2 regions of the Pseudoalteromonas sp. SG41-5 genome follow, and region 1 is predicted to be linked to the other one. Evidence: predicted binding sites of a transcription regulator. Region 1 holds the regulator's gene; the other holds the start of a gene.
What was found. The regulator ArgR, encoded in region 1, controls arginine synthesis, uptake and breakdown. The targets are predictions, from matches to a motif close to ANTGAATANNTATTCANT.

Region 1 (8,335 bases):
AGCAACTATTGTTGAATTTATTCACACAGCTACATTACTGCATGATGATGTCGTTGATGAATCAAATTTACGCAGAGGAACACCGACAGCAAATGCTGAGTTTGGTAATGCAGCCAGCGTACTTGTTGGTGACTTTATCTACACCCGCTCATTTCAGCTGATGGTTGGTATTGGTAAAATGCAAGTTATGCAAATACTCGCTGATGCAACCAACGTGATTGCGGAAGGTGAAGTGCTGCAATTAATGAACTGTAACGACCCTGATACCACCGAAGATAGCTACATGCAGGTAATTTATTCTAAAACAGCTAAATTATTTGAAGCTGCAACAGGCCTTGCTGCGATTATTACCGAAAAAGACGACTCTACGCTGCAAGCGCTTAATCTTTATGGTATGCATTTAGGAACCGCTTTTCAATTGGTGGATGACGTACTTGATTACAATGCTGATGCTGAGCAGTTAGGTAAAAACATCGGTGATGATCTGGCCGAAGGCAAACCTACCCTGCCACTACTTTATGCTATGCGCCACGGTAATGCTGGGCAAGTACAGTTGATCCGTGATGCCATTGAGCACAGTAATGGTATGGACCACTTAGAAGCTATTCTAAGTGCCCTCAATGAAACCAAAGCACTTGAGTTTACGATGAATAAAGCCAACGAAGAAGCTGATAAAGCGATTGCGTGTTTATCTGTATTAGATGAATCACCGTATAAAGAAGCACTCGTTAGCTTGGCTCGTATTGCCGTTGATCGTAATCACTAATAAACACCTAATGTATAAAAATCCTTCGAGCATAAAAAAGCCTGCAAATGCAGGCTTTTTTGTATCAATCGACTTAGCAATTAAGCGTTGATGAAATCAACACCTTCTTGGATGTCTTTTTTCAGCGTATCAAGCATGTCGTTTTTAGCTTGCTCTTCAAATGCGCTTAGTTCACCGTAAGAAAGAATTTCTTCTACGCCGTTTTTACCTAAACGTACTGGGTGTGCAAAGTATGCAGCATCGCCATTTTCAACAGCAACGTAAGCGTAATCTACAACGTCTTCACCTTGTAAGCCTTTAACTAAAGACATACAAAAACGTGCAGCAGCAGCGCCCATTGATAATGTTGCAGAACCACCGCCCGCTTTTGCATTTACTACTTCAGTACCTGCATTTTGGATACGTGGAGTAAGTGCAGCAACTTCTTCATCAGTGAAAGTAACGCCTTCAACTTGAGATAGTAACGGAAGGATTGTTGTGCCTGAGTGACCACCAATTACTGGTACTTTCACAGTTGCAACGTCAACACCTTTAAGCTCAGCTACAAATGCTTCTGAACGGATCACATCAAGAGTGGTAATACCGAAAACACGTTTCGCGTCGTAAGTACCTGCTTTTTTGAATACTTCCGCAACAATTGGCACAGTGCCATTTACTGGGTTAGTGATAATACCCACTAATGCTTTTGGACAGTTAGCAACAATACCTTCTGCTAATGTTTTGATAATACCAGCATTAACATTAAATAAATCAGCGCGGTCCATACCAGGCTTACGTGGCATACCAGCAGGGATAAGAACGATATCACAACCAGTTAACGCTTGATCTAGTGCATCAACACCAAAGCCTGCAACTTTAACGTCAGTTGGGATATGAGAAAGATCAACAGCAACACCAGGAACAACTGGAGCAACATCATAAAGTGATAATTCAGAACCAGCTGGTAAGCCTGTTTTTAATAATAAAGACAACGCTTGGCCGATACCGCCAGCAGCACCTAATACAGCAACTTTCATTGGAATTCTCCGTAATTTGAGGTAGGAAATATTTGTGGCTCTAAAGATAATGAAATTAACGACTAAAGACAAATTTATCCTGCTTATTTCACATATAATTTAGACCATAGTTGTAAACTTGCTGGTTTACAGCACTAAAATCCATCGCAAAAGCAAACAACTACTGCATAAGTATGCAACATTGTGTACAATTAGCGCATCACTTATGAATAAGAACCTATAATATGCAACCACAAGATAAACAAGAAGCATTAGTAAAGGCCTTTAAGGCACTTTTAAAAGAAGAAAACTTTGGTTCACAAGGTGAGATTGTTGACGCCCTAAAAGAGCAAGGCTTTGATAATATTAGTCAAAGTAAGGTGTCGCGGATGTTAAGCAAGTTTGGCGCGGTACGCACTCGTAATGCCAAACAAGAAATGGTCTATTGTTTGCCTGCTGAAATGGGCGTACCTACAGCGAAAAGCCCATTACGTCAGTTAGTGATTGATATAATGCATAACGAAATGATGATCATTATTCGAACCAGCCCAGGAGCTGCACAATTAATTGCTCGACTATTAGATTCATTAGGTAAAGCAGATGGCGTACTAGGCACCATTGCTGGTGACGATACTATTTTTATCGCTCCAGCTAAAGTATCTGAAATTGATGTAACTCTTGAACGCGTGCGTATTTTATTTGATACGGTATAAGTCTACCGATTCAAACTTTTTACAGCTGCTTTAAAAAGTTAATTGATGGGGCAAAAAACGCAGAACCCATATCGGCTTGAGTAAAATCAAGCCAATGATCGTAGCAATCGGCATCACCTAATCGACTTCGTAATACTTGCTCAAATGCATTTCCCTGTGCTGCATAACTAATCGCTAATATACCCTGTTCGTAAACGTCACCATAAGGCATGTTTTGATTTAATTGCAGTGGTTGCCCTTGCTCATCTTTTAACTCAGTGCGTACAGCATGACTATTTTCAGTCACAGGCATAATCAAGGTATTATCTAAGCGAGTGCGTCCCATTATTTGTTCTTGCTCACTCAGAGGTAGGTTTTGCCACACACTTAAATCATGCTTATAGCGCTGTATATGTACGTAACTGCCTTGATCTTCAAAATGGTTGGGTTTATTGATTAACGCTGTGATGCGCTTTTGGCGACCATGAGGAGTGTCACCACCGAGTATAAAACCGTTAAAATCGCGACCATCTAAAAATCGAAAGTTTCGCACTTGCTCAACCAATTCAACATCGGGGGCAAATAACTTGAGAATTTGCAAAGCAAATAAATGGTTTACATCTTCCCTATCGGAACGAATTTGGACAAATAAATCAAAAGGCTGAGCCCCCATAATATGATCATTATGAGTAATATTAGGAAAGCTCTGTAATTCACTAGGCAGAAATTCAGGCAGAATGTGCGGCCAGTACTGTGCCCCCACTGCAACTAGGCTGGAGAGCATCGATTCAGAAAACTGATCTGAAAACTCATCTTGGATAGCGCTAACGTATTTTAATTTTTTGCGTAATGACTCATCGTGGCCATCAAATACATTAAAAAACAAATGTAAACCGTGCAAGTTTGCTTCAGCACAAATTCCAGATTGCGCTTGCGCCATGGTATTTCCTTAACTCAAAGTCTCATACACGGCGTTTTTAATGAAATTAAAAATACTAAAACACTTAATCTGCGAAAAAGTTAACCGTGTGTGGTGTTATTTTTATTGTCACCTGTTCATTTGCTAAAAATGAGTGGCCCAACTAAGCAGCAACTTCAATTTATTGTCCATCGAGCATAACCTTATACACAAAATGCAGAACAACAAAACGACGATTTAAAATAGTCACCGTATTTGCACTACAGCCTTGTGATTGAAAAGGTATTAACTCAAGATGGTATGGGCGAACATAAAGTTACCCAACTTGCTTTACTCGACGATAAGTAACTAATGACTCAGCCCCCGTAAGCATTACTATATTCAGTTGCTGTTAATACATCTGCACCTAAGTATATGCCCTGACCAAGAAATTCTGCAACTACCTTTGAGCTTGAAGCGCTAAATAGCGGCTCAAACGTGTCTTGTTGAGCAATTTCCCCACAATTCATAGCCGCTTATTTATCGGCAAGTCGCATTTATTTTAAAGAATTACAAAGCGCCTTAATAGATATTGGTTTTTAATCATTTAAGGGATATATGCAATAAACTTAAACCATATACGATTAGAAATCGTCTAAGCAACACTACAATTACATCCACTATTAAAGGCAACCACGCCCATAATGGAAATCACTTGTGCGATATATCTCACGGTTATGACAGCTATTGAGTATAAAGCATCATAAAAAAAGTCTAAAAACAAACTAACCACATGAAATATAATAACTATTATTAAATTTCAAAATAATGACTGTATTTTCATTACTATTTTTAGCCTATTTTGTTTGCCGATACTCTCTATACTTACTTCATCGGTTAAGCAGTGACGCTTAAATGAGTAAACGGACAAGGAATGATTTTAAATGAGTAAACGGACAAGGAATGATTACTCATAAACCTCGAATTAAAGGTTACGTTAGGAAAAAATGGATTCACGGACAGGCTCAGGATGAGTAGCACTAAGGATAGTAAATATACGGACAGCGTCAAGATGATGCGAAAAGGAATAACAACAGGGCTCGCAAGAGAGTTGTTAAACAGGATGTTATAAAAGCGGACAGATGGACAGGCCCTAAAGGGTATCGCAATGGAACTGTTAACTAAGGGATAGCATCAGGACGATGCGTAAAGGACCGGTAATAGAGATTACCAAAAAGGATCAAAAGGAAGCACATAGGACAGAGGCACGGATAGCCTATATCACGCAGAACGAATAAGTAACAGTGTGATCACATGGATTAGTAAAGTTTAGGAGTTGATTAAGTTCAATTGCAGGATGCAAAAAATTAGAAGATTCCGCAAGCGCGACTAGAGATAGTTCGCGCTTTTCTTTTGCCCAAAAATACCCTCAGCTTAACGACTACTTGCCAATTAACTCGCTCATTAATACTCTCGCGTCTAATCTAATACGTTATTGATTGTGTATAAGCGATGACTTCTCTAAAATAGCGCGCTCATAAATCATTGAGGTCGGCCGTGTTAATTAACTACAATCCTCCATTAGATCCGTATTTAACCATTTTATTTCAAGATGATGATTTACTGATCGTCAACAAGCCCAGTGAACTTTTGACTGTGCCGGGAAAAGATCCTAAACACGCCGATTGTTTGATAGCTCGCGTTAACCGTGTTTTTCCTACGGCAAAAATAGTTCACCGCTTAGATATGGCAACCTCTGGAATTATTTGTTTAGCAATGCATAAAGCGGCTCATCGTCATTTAAGTATGCAGTTTCAAGAACGCCAAACTGCAAAGCGCTATGTTGCACGAGTGTACGGTAAACTAGAGCCATTAACGGGATCAGTCAATTTGCCACTGATCTGTGATTGGCCAAACCGCCCTAAGCAAATGGTTGATCATGACAAGGGGAAGCCCTCTTTAACTCATTACACTGTACTGGAGCATGAGTTGCACGCCACTCGTGTGGAACTTACCCCTATTACCGGACGCTCACATCAATTACGTGTGCATATGTTGTCATTGGGGCACCCTATTTTAGGCGATAGGCTCTATGCTCACCCTGATGCCCTGGCTGCTGCCCCGCGCTTGCAATTGCATGCACAAATGCTACAGCTCACTCACCCGGGAACAGCACAAATTATGACTTTTGAAGCTGAGCCAGAGTTTTAATTACGAGCTTAAAATCACACTAAACTTTTTGCTGTACACGCCGATAACAACTTATTGATTCATCGTGGTGGTTTATATGGCTATCGGCAAACAGTTTAAAGTATGGCAATTAATTAGTTTGGTTTACGCGACTTTCTTGGCCATGCCAGCCCAAGCAGCCGACTTTATTGCACCCACACCATGGTCAACAATCAGCAGTAATGATTTATCACGCCTAATGCCGCAAGATGAACTAAAACCGCTACTCGCTGGTGATACTGAGTTTTTAAGTTTATATCGCCAACACATGAGTGCCCAGCAGCGCGGTGTGGTATTGATTATCCCTGATTGGCAACACTTACCTACCAATAACAACGGGCTCAACTTTTTACGCACGCAACTTAACGATTTAGGCTATGCCACAATTGCCATGACGGTACCCGATATTGATTGGCAGGCAGCGCCACCTGCGGATGAAAGTGAAACAACTGAACCTGCAGCGGCTAAGCAAACTACAAGTTCAGACAATGGCGAACCATCAGCTGACACAGCCACTCCTGTTGTACATGTTGATACTATCGCTCATATAAGCAATGCGATAATAGATAATTATAAACTCAACTTAATTGCACGCTTTAATGCGTTGTATCAAAGTGCATTGGATGAAGATGGGAAAATTGTTGTTATTGCACAAGGTGCCTCTGCGGGAGTATTGCTCGAACACTATGGCGAATATCCAAATACCAACATAGATGCATTTGTCAGCCTTAGCAGTTATTTACCAAACAGTAAACGTAACCAACAACTTAACGCGATTATATCGACTATTAGCCCGCCGTTATTGGATATTTACTACAACATAGATAACCCGGACTTACTGCTGAGTGTGGCGGATAGAAAACGCTGGGTTAAACGTCACAGTAAATATGATTACCGCCAACGTGAGCTGTTTGGTTTGCGCTCTGAGCCTGAGCAACATGAGCGCTTGACCAAAGAAGTAGACGGGTTTTTACGCCGCCTTTTTTAAATATTCGTAAGCGGCTTGAATATCTTGGCTTTTCTTGACTGCCAGTTCCATCATATGTTTAGGTAAACCTTGAGAAACTAATTTATCAGGATGGTGCTGCGCCATTAATTTACGGTACGCTACTTTTACTTCTCGTTCACTCGCCTCATTATTTAGCCCCAGCAAGGCCAGCGCTTGAGTACGGCTCATGCCACTATTTGGCGGTACATGATGCCCTGAGCCTTCACGATAACTGCTGCTTTGCCCTTGTTGACGTTGTTGCTGCTGTTGATAGCGTTGTTGTTGCTGACGAAATGAAAATTCAGCTTGGTAACGTTTAAGTACAAATGCAAAGTGAGTTTTAGAGATCCCTAATAACTTACTTACCTCTTGGAGTAGCTCCTTTTCTTGCGCAGCTAACACCCCATCAGAAAACGCCATTTGGATTTGAATTTCTAAAAACAGTTGTAATAAATCATGGCGACGAGCAAAACGCTCTTTAAAATCGAAAACAGTTTCTTTTAATGAAAAATCAGCGTCTTTTCCCGTTTTAAACGCATCTTGTGCCTCTTTGCGATCATCACCAGTGAGTCCCATTTCATCCATAAATAAACTGGCAGCACGGATGTGGGTTTCGCTTACGCGGCCATTTGACTTAGCAATGTGCCCCATTACTCCAAAACAGCTGGTAAAAAATAACGCTTGGCGCTGATTAATATCATCATCGCCTTTAAATAAGCTTGAAAAGCCGCCGGCTTTATCAAAGTTCTGCTTTAAACTCTTGTCAAACATATGGCCCAGGTATAAGCCTATAAATAAGCCTATAATACGCCCAAACATAAAGCCAAAGCAGGCACCTAAAATTTTACCCCACATGAGGCGCTCCTATTATATGTGAATTACTTAATGAGTTTTTTGTTGCTCTATCAACAACTCATTCAATTGAGCTAATCGTTCTGGAGTTCCGATATCGTCCCAGTTACCTATGTACAGCTCCGTAGAGACAACATGCTCAGCCAATTTACTTTTTAATAATGGCCCTAAGCGATGAGTACCCGCTGTAATTCCTGCAAAAAATTGCTGATGAAAGCGACTAATACCAGAAAATGTATACTTGGGGCTATCTGCGCTTAGATGACGCAACGTAAAGTCACCATTTGGGTTGTGGGCTGGATTTTCAACCAACACAATATGTGCCTCGCCCGCATCTAAGTGAATATGCAGTAATGAACTAACATCATAGTCGGTAAATATATCGCCATTAATAACAATAAATTGCTCACCAAGCAAAGGTAATGCTTGAATAATACCACCTGCAGTTTCTAATCCCTGCTCAGGCTCTTGGCTATACTCAATATGTACTCCAAGCTGGCTACCATCGCCAAAGTAAGCACGGATCTTATCTCCTTGCCAAGCAAGGTTTATAATAAAATCAGTGATCCCTGCTGTTTTTAGTCGCTCAATATGATGCTCGATTAATGGTTTTCCTTGCACCTTTAACATAGGTTTAGGTAATTCTGCGGTAAGTGGCATCATTCGCTGACCGCGACCCGCGGCTAAAATCATCGCTTTCATTATTTAGTTGGCACTTTATTAAGTGCGACTAAGGTAGCAGGAATAATCTTACTGTTGATCCATTTACCCAGCTCCACCAACGATGAATGATCTTGCGCCACATCACTAATGTAGCGCAGTGTCGGTAATACATTATCCATATAACCGAGTTTACCATCGCGTAAATTTAACCGGCAAAAAATACCCGCCGCTTTTAAATGGCGTTGAATACCG
Region 2 (8,335 bases), on a different contig from region 1:
CTTCATTAGATATAGACACTGTATCAGATTGTAGGGTTTTATTACTAGCGCTTTGTTCAAGTGCTGGCTTTGATTGTTGCATATTATTGTATGCTTGCATTTGTAATTGGCTGTTAGCTGTAACTTGCATAAGATTAATCCTTTCAATAAATGTTGAATAAATGACTTATTAAATAAGCCACTGTTTTTAACGCTCTGATAACTGCTTGGCGCTTTTAAAGATGAACTCACGCTGAGCCATCTTACATCTAGTAATAAGCAATTACTGATCCAACATTTTAAAAAACGATCTTTTTTGATCTTTTATTTGCTACAGCGCATCCCACACAACAGGTCATACCAGATATGATAAGGCATAAAAAAACGCACAGGGATAACCGTACGTTTTTTATATCCAGGGATTTTAAGCTACATTTTTACACGGGATCTCCGCGTTCCGACTTTGCTTCAAAATAAATTCCATCGCGACTTCGTCACAATTGTCTCTGCGTAAACACAGTTCACAATCTTTCATTACCTTTTCCGGTAAGCTGTCTTTGGTACAGAATGTGAAACCTTGTTTTTCAAAGAAATCAGGTACTCGCGTCAAAACAATGATGCGATTGAGTGCCAATTTTTTGGCTTTAACTAATAAATGTTCAACTAACTGACGACCTTGCCCAGTAATACCGGTTTCAGGATCTATCCCTAAAGAACGAATTTCAGCAAGACCAGTATCATAAATATACAGTGATGCGCAGCCCGCGACTTCTCCAGCAACTTCGGTAACCGCAAACTCATTGATTGAATGTACCATGTCGCTTTTAGCACGCGGTAAATTTTCACCTACCGTAGCCCAGTGCTGGATCAATTTAGCAATTGACTCTACATCGTCAAGATTAGCGTCACGAACTGTTATTTGCTGTTTTTTTTTGGCATCTTTAACTGCAACTGTAACTTGCTCTAAAGATGTACCACCAAGTGCTTGGCGCGCTTTTATACATGCGTCTATCTCTAGTACAGCATATACGTCCTGTGCAAAAATACTATGCACCGATTGGAATTGTTCTAAACTTAAATCTTCTAAGTTATTCCCTTGTGCGATAGCCATTTGTACCAACACACCAACAATATGATGACCTTCCCTAAAAGGGATCCCTTTGGCGACTAAATAGTCAGCAAGCTCTGTAGCGTTGGAGTGCCCGCCTTTCGCAGCAGCTAGCGTTCGCTCGCCATTTACTTTTATACCTTTGATACACGCTTGCGCCATATGAATACAAGCTAGCCACGTTGGCATGGCATCAAATAAGCCTTCTTTATCTTCTTGCATATCTTTATTATAAGCAAGTGGCAGTGCTTTTAACGTCATCATCATGGCACTAAAGGCACCAAATACACGCCCTGTTTTGCCGCGAATAAGCTCTAGCGCATCGGGGTTCTTCTTTTGTGGCATCAATGATGAGCCTGAAGTAACATTATCTGCTAACTCAATGAAACCCGCTTCACCCGAATTATAAAAGATCAAATCTTCTGACATACGCGATAAATGGATCATAGAGATTGATGCACAGCTTAATAGCTCAACCACAAAGTCACGATCTGATACGGCATCTAAACTATTTTTAGTCGCAGCGGTAAAACCTAACCCCACGGCAAGTGCTTGCCGATCAATTGGGTACGCAGTACCGGCAAGTGCCCCACTGCCCAAAGGGCAAAAATTCATTCGCGCTTTAGCATCTGCTAAACGGCTTTCATCACGTTCGATCATTTCCACGTAAGCCATACACCAATGACTAAACAACAATGGCTGAGCACGTTGTAAATGGGTATAACCAGGTAAGATAGTGCCCAGCTCACGTTCAGCTAAAGCGATAAACTCACCTTTTAACTGACCAAGCGCCGTAAGTATGTGAGCGGCGGTATCACGACACCATAAACGAAAGTCAGTAGCGACCTGATCGTTACGACTACGTCCGGTATGTAATTTTTTAGCTAAGTCACCCACTTTTTCGATCAATGCAGCTTCAACATGTGAGTGAATATCTTCAGCTCCTGACGTTGCCACTGCTTGTGGATCAGCTTTTACTTCGTCGAGTAATTCATATAATGCAGCGACTAACTTTTTGTGTTCGTCACTACTTAATACATCAACCTGCTTAAGGGCACCTGCCCACGCTACAGAGCCAACTATATCTTGCTCTGCGAGTTGATAATCGAAGGGAAGTGAGTCGTTAAATTGTTTAAACGCCTCATCTGGACCCGTAGAAAAACGTCCGCCCCATAATGCCATGAAATCTCTCCAAACCCTGAAATTGCCCCGCCTTATTGTTACGGGGCTGTAGTAAAATTACTTCTTCGCTAGTGCTGAAATTCTGCTTGAAAGCGAGAATAAACGAATAAAGCCTTCAGCATGCGATTGGTCGTAAACATCATCTGCACCAAACGTTGCAAAATCTTCGCTGTATAAGCTATTAGGTGATTTTTTCTGAACCGCTGTTACCTGGCCTTTATAAAGCTTAAGAATAACTTCGCCAGTAGCAACTGTTGATAACGCTTCTGCGCCCGCTAAGATTGAATCTTTAAGTGGTGTAAACCAACGACCGTCATAGACTAAATGTGAAAACTCGCCGCCCAGTACTTCTTTCCATTTGCGGCTTGCTTTATCAAGTACTAACTCATCAATCGCTTGTAATGCCGCCATGATCACTGTGCCACCAGGGGTTTCATAACAGCCACGGGATTTCATGCCCACTAAACGGTTTTCAACGATATCAACACGACCAACACCATGCGGGGATGCAATATCATTAAGTTTAACTAGACAGTCATACGGTTTAAGCTGCTCGCCATTGACAGCAACAACTTCACCTTCAACCACGTTTAAGGTAACAAATTCAGGCTCATTGGGTGCTTGCTCTGGTGAGCTAGTCCAAGTCCACACTTGCTCACTTGGTTGACACCACGGATCTTCAAGCTCGCCACCTTCGTGAGAAATATGCCATGCGTTTGCATCACGGCTGTAGATTTTAGTTGCCGATGCAGAACATGGAATATTACGCTCTGCCAAGTAATCAAGTAATGACTCACGGCTTGATAAGTCCCACTCACGCCATGGCGCAATAACTTGAAGATCAGGCGCAAGGGCCGCAAAACAAGATTCAAAGCGCACTTGGTCATTACCTTTACCTGTACAACCATGAGAAAGTGCATCAGCGCCTACTTTACGAGCAATCTCAACTTGCGCTTTAGCAATAATAGGACGTGCCATTGACGTACCTAATAAATAAGTACCTTCGTAAATTGAACCGGTTTTTAACGTTGGGTAAATATAATCACTTACCATTTCGTCTTTTAAGTCAACTACATAACATTCAGAAGCACCAGATGCGATCGCTTTTGCTTCAACGCCTTCAAGTTCTTCAGCACCTTGACCTACATCGGCCACAAACGCGATAACTTCACAACCGTAGTTTTCTTTTAACCATGGCACGATGGCTGACGTATCTAAACCACCAGAATAGGCTAATACAACTTTTTTAATAGAACTCATTGGTGATACCTTACACAAAATTTGGATTTAATAATGAAACAAGCAATGCGTTTTGCGCATGCATACGGTTTTCTGCTTGTTGTATAATTTTTGACGCCGGACCATCCATTACCTCAGAAGTAATTTCAAATTCACGGTGTGCTGGCTGGCAATGCAGTACAGTGTCAGCCCCAGTCTGTTTAAGCAACGCCGCATTTAATTGATACGGCATGTACTTTTCTTTTACTTGTTCAAGTGGCGTATCATCGCCCATTGATACCCATGTATCGGCATACACTGCGTTAGCGCCTACAGCCGCTTCAACACGATCACTCACCATCACTGATGCACCATTCATTGCGGCAATTTGCTCAGCCTGCTTTAAAATTTGCGAGTCTGGTGAACTGCCTTTAGGGCATACGGCAACAAAATCGGTGCCTAAAGTAGCCGCAAGTAACATCAGTGAATGCGTTACGTTGTTGCCTTCACCTAAATAAGCTAATTTTAGCTGGCTTACATCGCCATATACTTCTTGCAGTGTTAGAAAGTCAGCAAGTGCTTGGCATGGATGATATAAATCGCACAAACTGTTGACCACAGGTACGCTTGAAAATTCAGCAAGTGTGGTTAATGTTTTATGCTGATATACCCGCGCCACAATACCGTCAGCCCAACTGGCAATGTTCAATGCAAAGTCTTTTACTGATTCACGTGCGCCCATGGCGCCATTTTGTGAATCAAGATACACCGCATGTCCACCTAACTTATTAATACCTATATCAAATGATAAACGCGTACGTAAGCTTGGTTTTTCAAATAAAGTAACCACCGATTTGCCAGCCAGTGCTTGACTAAAATCAGCTGGGTTAGCTTTAATTTTTTGCGCTAAGTTAAGTAATTTAAGTGCGCCTTGTTGGTCTAACTCTAGACCCGATAAAAAATGATTAAACATATAAAACCTATGGTGTAATTTTTGTTCCGACGTGCTCACCCGCGAGTAGAGCAATTAAGTTTTCTGGCTTTTGCCAGCTCGAAATGTAAACGCCACGTCGTAAGTGCTGGGCAGCAAGAAGGCTGGTCTTAACTTTGACCTCCATCCCACCCAAAATTACTCCTTCTGCAATTAAAGTATTGATCTGGTTTGTGTCAAGTTGATGTAACGGCCGTTTATTTGCATCAAGTACAGCTTCTACATCAGTCATAAAAATAATTTCCGCATTAAGCTCTTTAGCTATTGCCGCCGCCGCTTCATCAGCGTTTACGTTATACCAAAGGCCATCTTCACCAAAACCGATAGAGCTGACCAGAGGTAAACGACCAAGTTTTAATAACTCCGGTATCACACTTTGCACACCGCCGTCACAATTACCAACTTGACCAAGCGCTTTGAGTTTTTGTGACGAAATAATGCCCGCTTCGTATAAACTAAGCCCGACCGGTTTATGACCTGCGATAATTGCTTGGCTCATTAATTGTTTATTAGCACACCCCGCAAGCGCGCCAACAATATAAGGCATTTGCTCTTTTGGACTGATGCGTAAACCTTGATGTTTCGCACTAGCAAAACCAGCCTCAGTCAACCAATTATCAACTAGTGAACCGCCACCATGAACGATGACAAATTGTGCTTGAGTTTGCGATGCAAGCGCCTCAAATAACGCTTTAGCCGCGTCTTCTGTATTGAGTACTGCACCACCGAGTTTAATGACCCATGTTTGCATTACTAACTACCCTTTTAAACCTGTACTATGGGCAATACCCATGGCTAAATTAATGCACTGCAATGCTTGCCCTGCAGCACCTTTTAATAAGTTATCAATAGCTGCCATCACAATTAGCTGCGTACCTTGCTGCTGCCATGCAATATCAACGTAAGGCTGCTTTGCAACTCCTTTAATTGATGGCATTTTATTACCAAGCAATCTGATCAGTGGCTCATCAGCAAGCACTTGATAAGCTTGTGTAACTTGCTCTGGTGTAACTCCAGGTTTCAATTGCACATAAATAGTTTCTAAAATACCGCGTGGAAAATTACCTAAATGCGGCGTAAATAGCACCTTGTGACCTAAATGCTGCTCAATCTCAGGACTGTGTCTATGATTAAACAATCCATAAGGTGCTAACGACACTTCACAAAAATGCGTGGCTACACTAGCTTTACGCCCCGCACCGGTTACACCCGATACAGCATTAATAATAATGGTTTGCTCGGCTAATAAGCCGGCTTGTTGCAATGGTTTTAACGCATTCAGCGCTGCTGTTGGATAGCAACCAGCCACAGCGACTAACTGCGCCTTGGCGATTGCTTCACTATTCCATTCAGCCAATCCGTAAGCCGCTTCACTTAGTAATTCCGTATGTTGATGCGCAAAACCATAATAGGTTTGATAATCTTCATTACTGCTTAAACGGTAGCCACCCGATAAATCAAATACTTTTTTGCCCATGCTTAAAAAACGTGGCGCTAAGTCAACACTCACTTTATGATCAGTACACAAACATACAAAATCGGCCGACTTTTCAATATCGTTATAAGCGCTATCACTAAGAGGCAATAAAGGAGAATCAAGCAAACCTAAATGCTCAGGATACAAGTCACTTAATAATTTACCCTTATCTAAGCTTTGCTCAGATACATAGCAACCAGCTAAGGTTAATTGCGGGTGTTTTACTACCAAACTTGCTAATTCTGCGCCGCTATAGCCACTTGCGCCAATAATCACTACTTTCATTCGTTACTCTTTTTGGTTTTTTGTTACTACATATATATTCAAATCGGGTTTAACAGTGCATAAAACACTATTTTATGAATGAAATCTGGTTATCGTCGTTTTATATTCATTGCGTCGCTTTAATATATTTATGCTTAAAAAGTGAATTGATATTCATCATAAATACTTTTATATTGTTATGCAATTAGATTGAATACTTATTTTGGATTTTTTTATGTCATTACCGTCTTTTTTATCTATGTATCAGCAATTGATTGCTGCACCTTCAATTAGTGCCATGGATGAGTCATTGTCTATGAGCAATAAAGGGGTGATCGATTTATTAGCTACTTGGTGTACAAGTCTTGGATTTGAATGTGAAATTACTGAGTTGTCGGGCCCTAAAGGTCGTTTTAACTTACTCGCAAAACGTGGCCAGGGAGATGGTGGTTTAATGCTTGCCGGTCATACCGATACAGTCCCATTTGATGATAGTCGTTGGAACTATAATCCGTTTAAATTAAGTGAAGATAACAATAAATTATATGGTCTAGGCAGTATTGATATGAAAGGTTTTTTCGCTTTTGTATTACAGGCAATCAGTGAACTAGATAAGAATATTCAAACACAGCCAATTTTGATTCTAGCTACTGCCGACGAAGAAACCACCATGGCCGGTGCACAGCAAGTTTGTCAGCATAAAAACTTAAAGCCAGCTCGGTGTATTATTGGTGAACCTACTGATATGACGCCTGTTTTCACACATAAAGGACATATGAGCAGCGCGATTCGCGTAGTCGGTCGTTCCGGACATAGCTCTGATCCTGAACGTGGTTTAAATGCCATTGAAGTGATGCATAAAGTTATTGCAAAACTGTTAACTTTAAAAGAGCAATTAAAGAATAAATATGCAGTTGAGCATTTTGTTATTCCTTACCCTACTTTAAATCTAGGACACATTCATGGTGGCGATAATGCAAATCGCATATGTGGCTGCTGTGAAATGCATATTGATATGCGCCCTTTACCGGGTCTAAGTGTGCAAGAACTGCAAATGATGCTGTTAAAAATAGCTACAGAGATCAATAACCAATATCCCGATTCAGTCAGTGTGATGGATATGCACGAGCCAATCCCCGCGTTTACCGGCAGTACTGATTCGGCATTAGTTAAACTGGCAGAAAAAATATCAGGAGAGCAAGCAGTTGCAGTGAACTACTGTACTGAAGCGCCATTTATTCAACAATTGGGCTGTGAAACGATTGTGATGGGACCGGGTTCAATTAATCAGGCTCACCAACCCGATGAATTTTTGGCGATGGAAAAAATTAAACCATCTCAACATATTATCACTGAAATGATCAGAACATCGTGTTTTAGCTAACAAAGAAAGTGCTGCTTGCGTTATCCCCACGCAATCTGGGAATAACGCAACTGTTACTGCTCAGTCCATGTATTTACTAAGGTATTTCTTAAATACAGGATCTGTTTTAGCCAGCTCTTTTTGCTCAGCAAGTATATCTTTTAAAATACTCTCTGATGTCAGCGGATTTGCAAGTACGACTCTGAATACCACTGTAGGTTGATGATCATACTGCGCGGGAGTTAAACGGGTACGGGATACAAAGGAACGACCGGCTTCACGTTGACGTTTTTGCATACTGGCAGTAAAACGATTTAACGAGGCAAAGATATCCAAACGCGTTTGTTCATCTGCTTGAGCTATTTTTTGTTTTATCTGTTTTGGCACATAACGGTATGTCAGTAAACATAACTCAGGTTCTGAGATCAGCTCAAAGTCATCATCTGCTTTCACTAAATCAGCAAAGTAGCGGGCTTTTTCAATCCCTTTATCTATTAAGATTTCGTAGCCTTTACGGCCAATAACGCGTAAGCAAGCATGCACTAACATCGCCATACCAGGACGACTACCTTCAAGCGTATGACTACCTAAATCTTTTGATCCTTTACGTAAGATGTATTCTGCATGATGTTCTATAGCATCCGTAGCTGTAGGATCTTTAAATAGCACTAACCCAGCGCCCATTGGCACATACATTTGTTTATGAGCATCGACGGTAATTGAATCTGCTCGCTCAATGCCTTTCAGTAACGA

Region 2: the regulator ArgR is predicted to act here: its motif matches at 6,381-6,398, upstream of argC (N-acetyl-gamma-glutamyl-phosphate reductase).

Annotation. Positions count from the first base shown of each region.
Region 1 covers NZ_JACJFH010000002.1:104,076-112,410, reverse strand. Annotated here, with positions in the region: gene ispB (octaprenyl diphosphate synthase) at 1-766, shown strand, start outside; gene mdh (malate dehydrogenase) at 847-1,782, opposite strand; gene argR (transcriptional regulator ArgR) at 2,007-2,474, shown strand; gene H5232_RS01100 (Dyp-type peroxidase) at 2,494-3,393, opposite strand; gene rluA (bifunctional tRNA pseudouridine(32) synthase/23S rRNA pseudouridine(746) synthase RluA) at 4,909-5,562, shown strand; gene H5232_RS01090 (DUF3530 family protein) at 5,639-6,568, shown strand; gene djlA (co-chaperone DjlA) at 6,551-7,423, opposite strand; gene murU (N-acetylmuramate alpha-1-phosphate uridylyltransferase MurU) at 7,451-8,122, opposite strand; gene H5232_RS01075 (aminoglycoside phosphotransferase family protein) at 8,122-8,335, opposite strand, start outside.
Region 2 covers NZ_JACJFH010000008.1:41,480-49,814, reverse strand. Annotated here, with positions in the region: gene H5232_RS03845 (hypothetical protein) at 1-130, opposite strand, end outside; gene argH (argininosuccinate lyase) at 404-2,269, opposite strand; gene H5232_RS03835 (argininosuccinate synthase) at 2,327-3,529, opposite strand; gene H5232_RS03830 (ornithine carbamoyltransferase) at 3,540-4,460, opposite strand; gene argB (acetylglutamate kinase) at 4,468-5,229, opposite strand; gene argC (N-acetyl-gamma-glutamyl-phosphate reductase) at 5,236-6,240, opposite strand; gene argE (acetylornithine deacetylase) at 6,455-7,603, shown strand; gene panP (pyridoxal-dependent aspartate 1-decarboxylase PanP) at 7,664-8,335, opposite strand, start outside.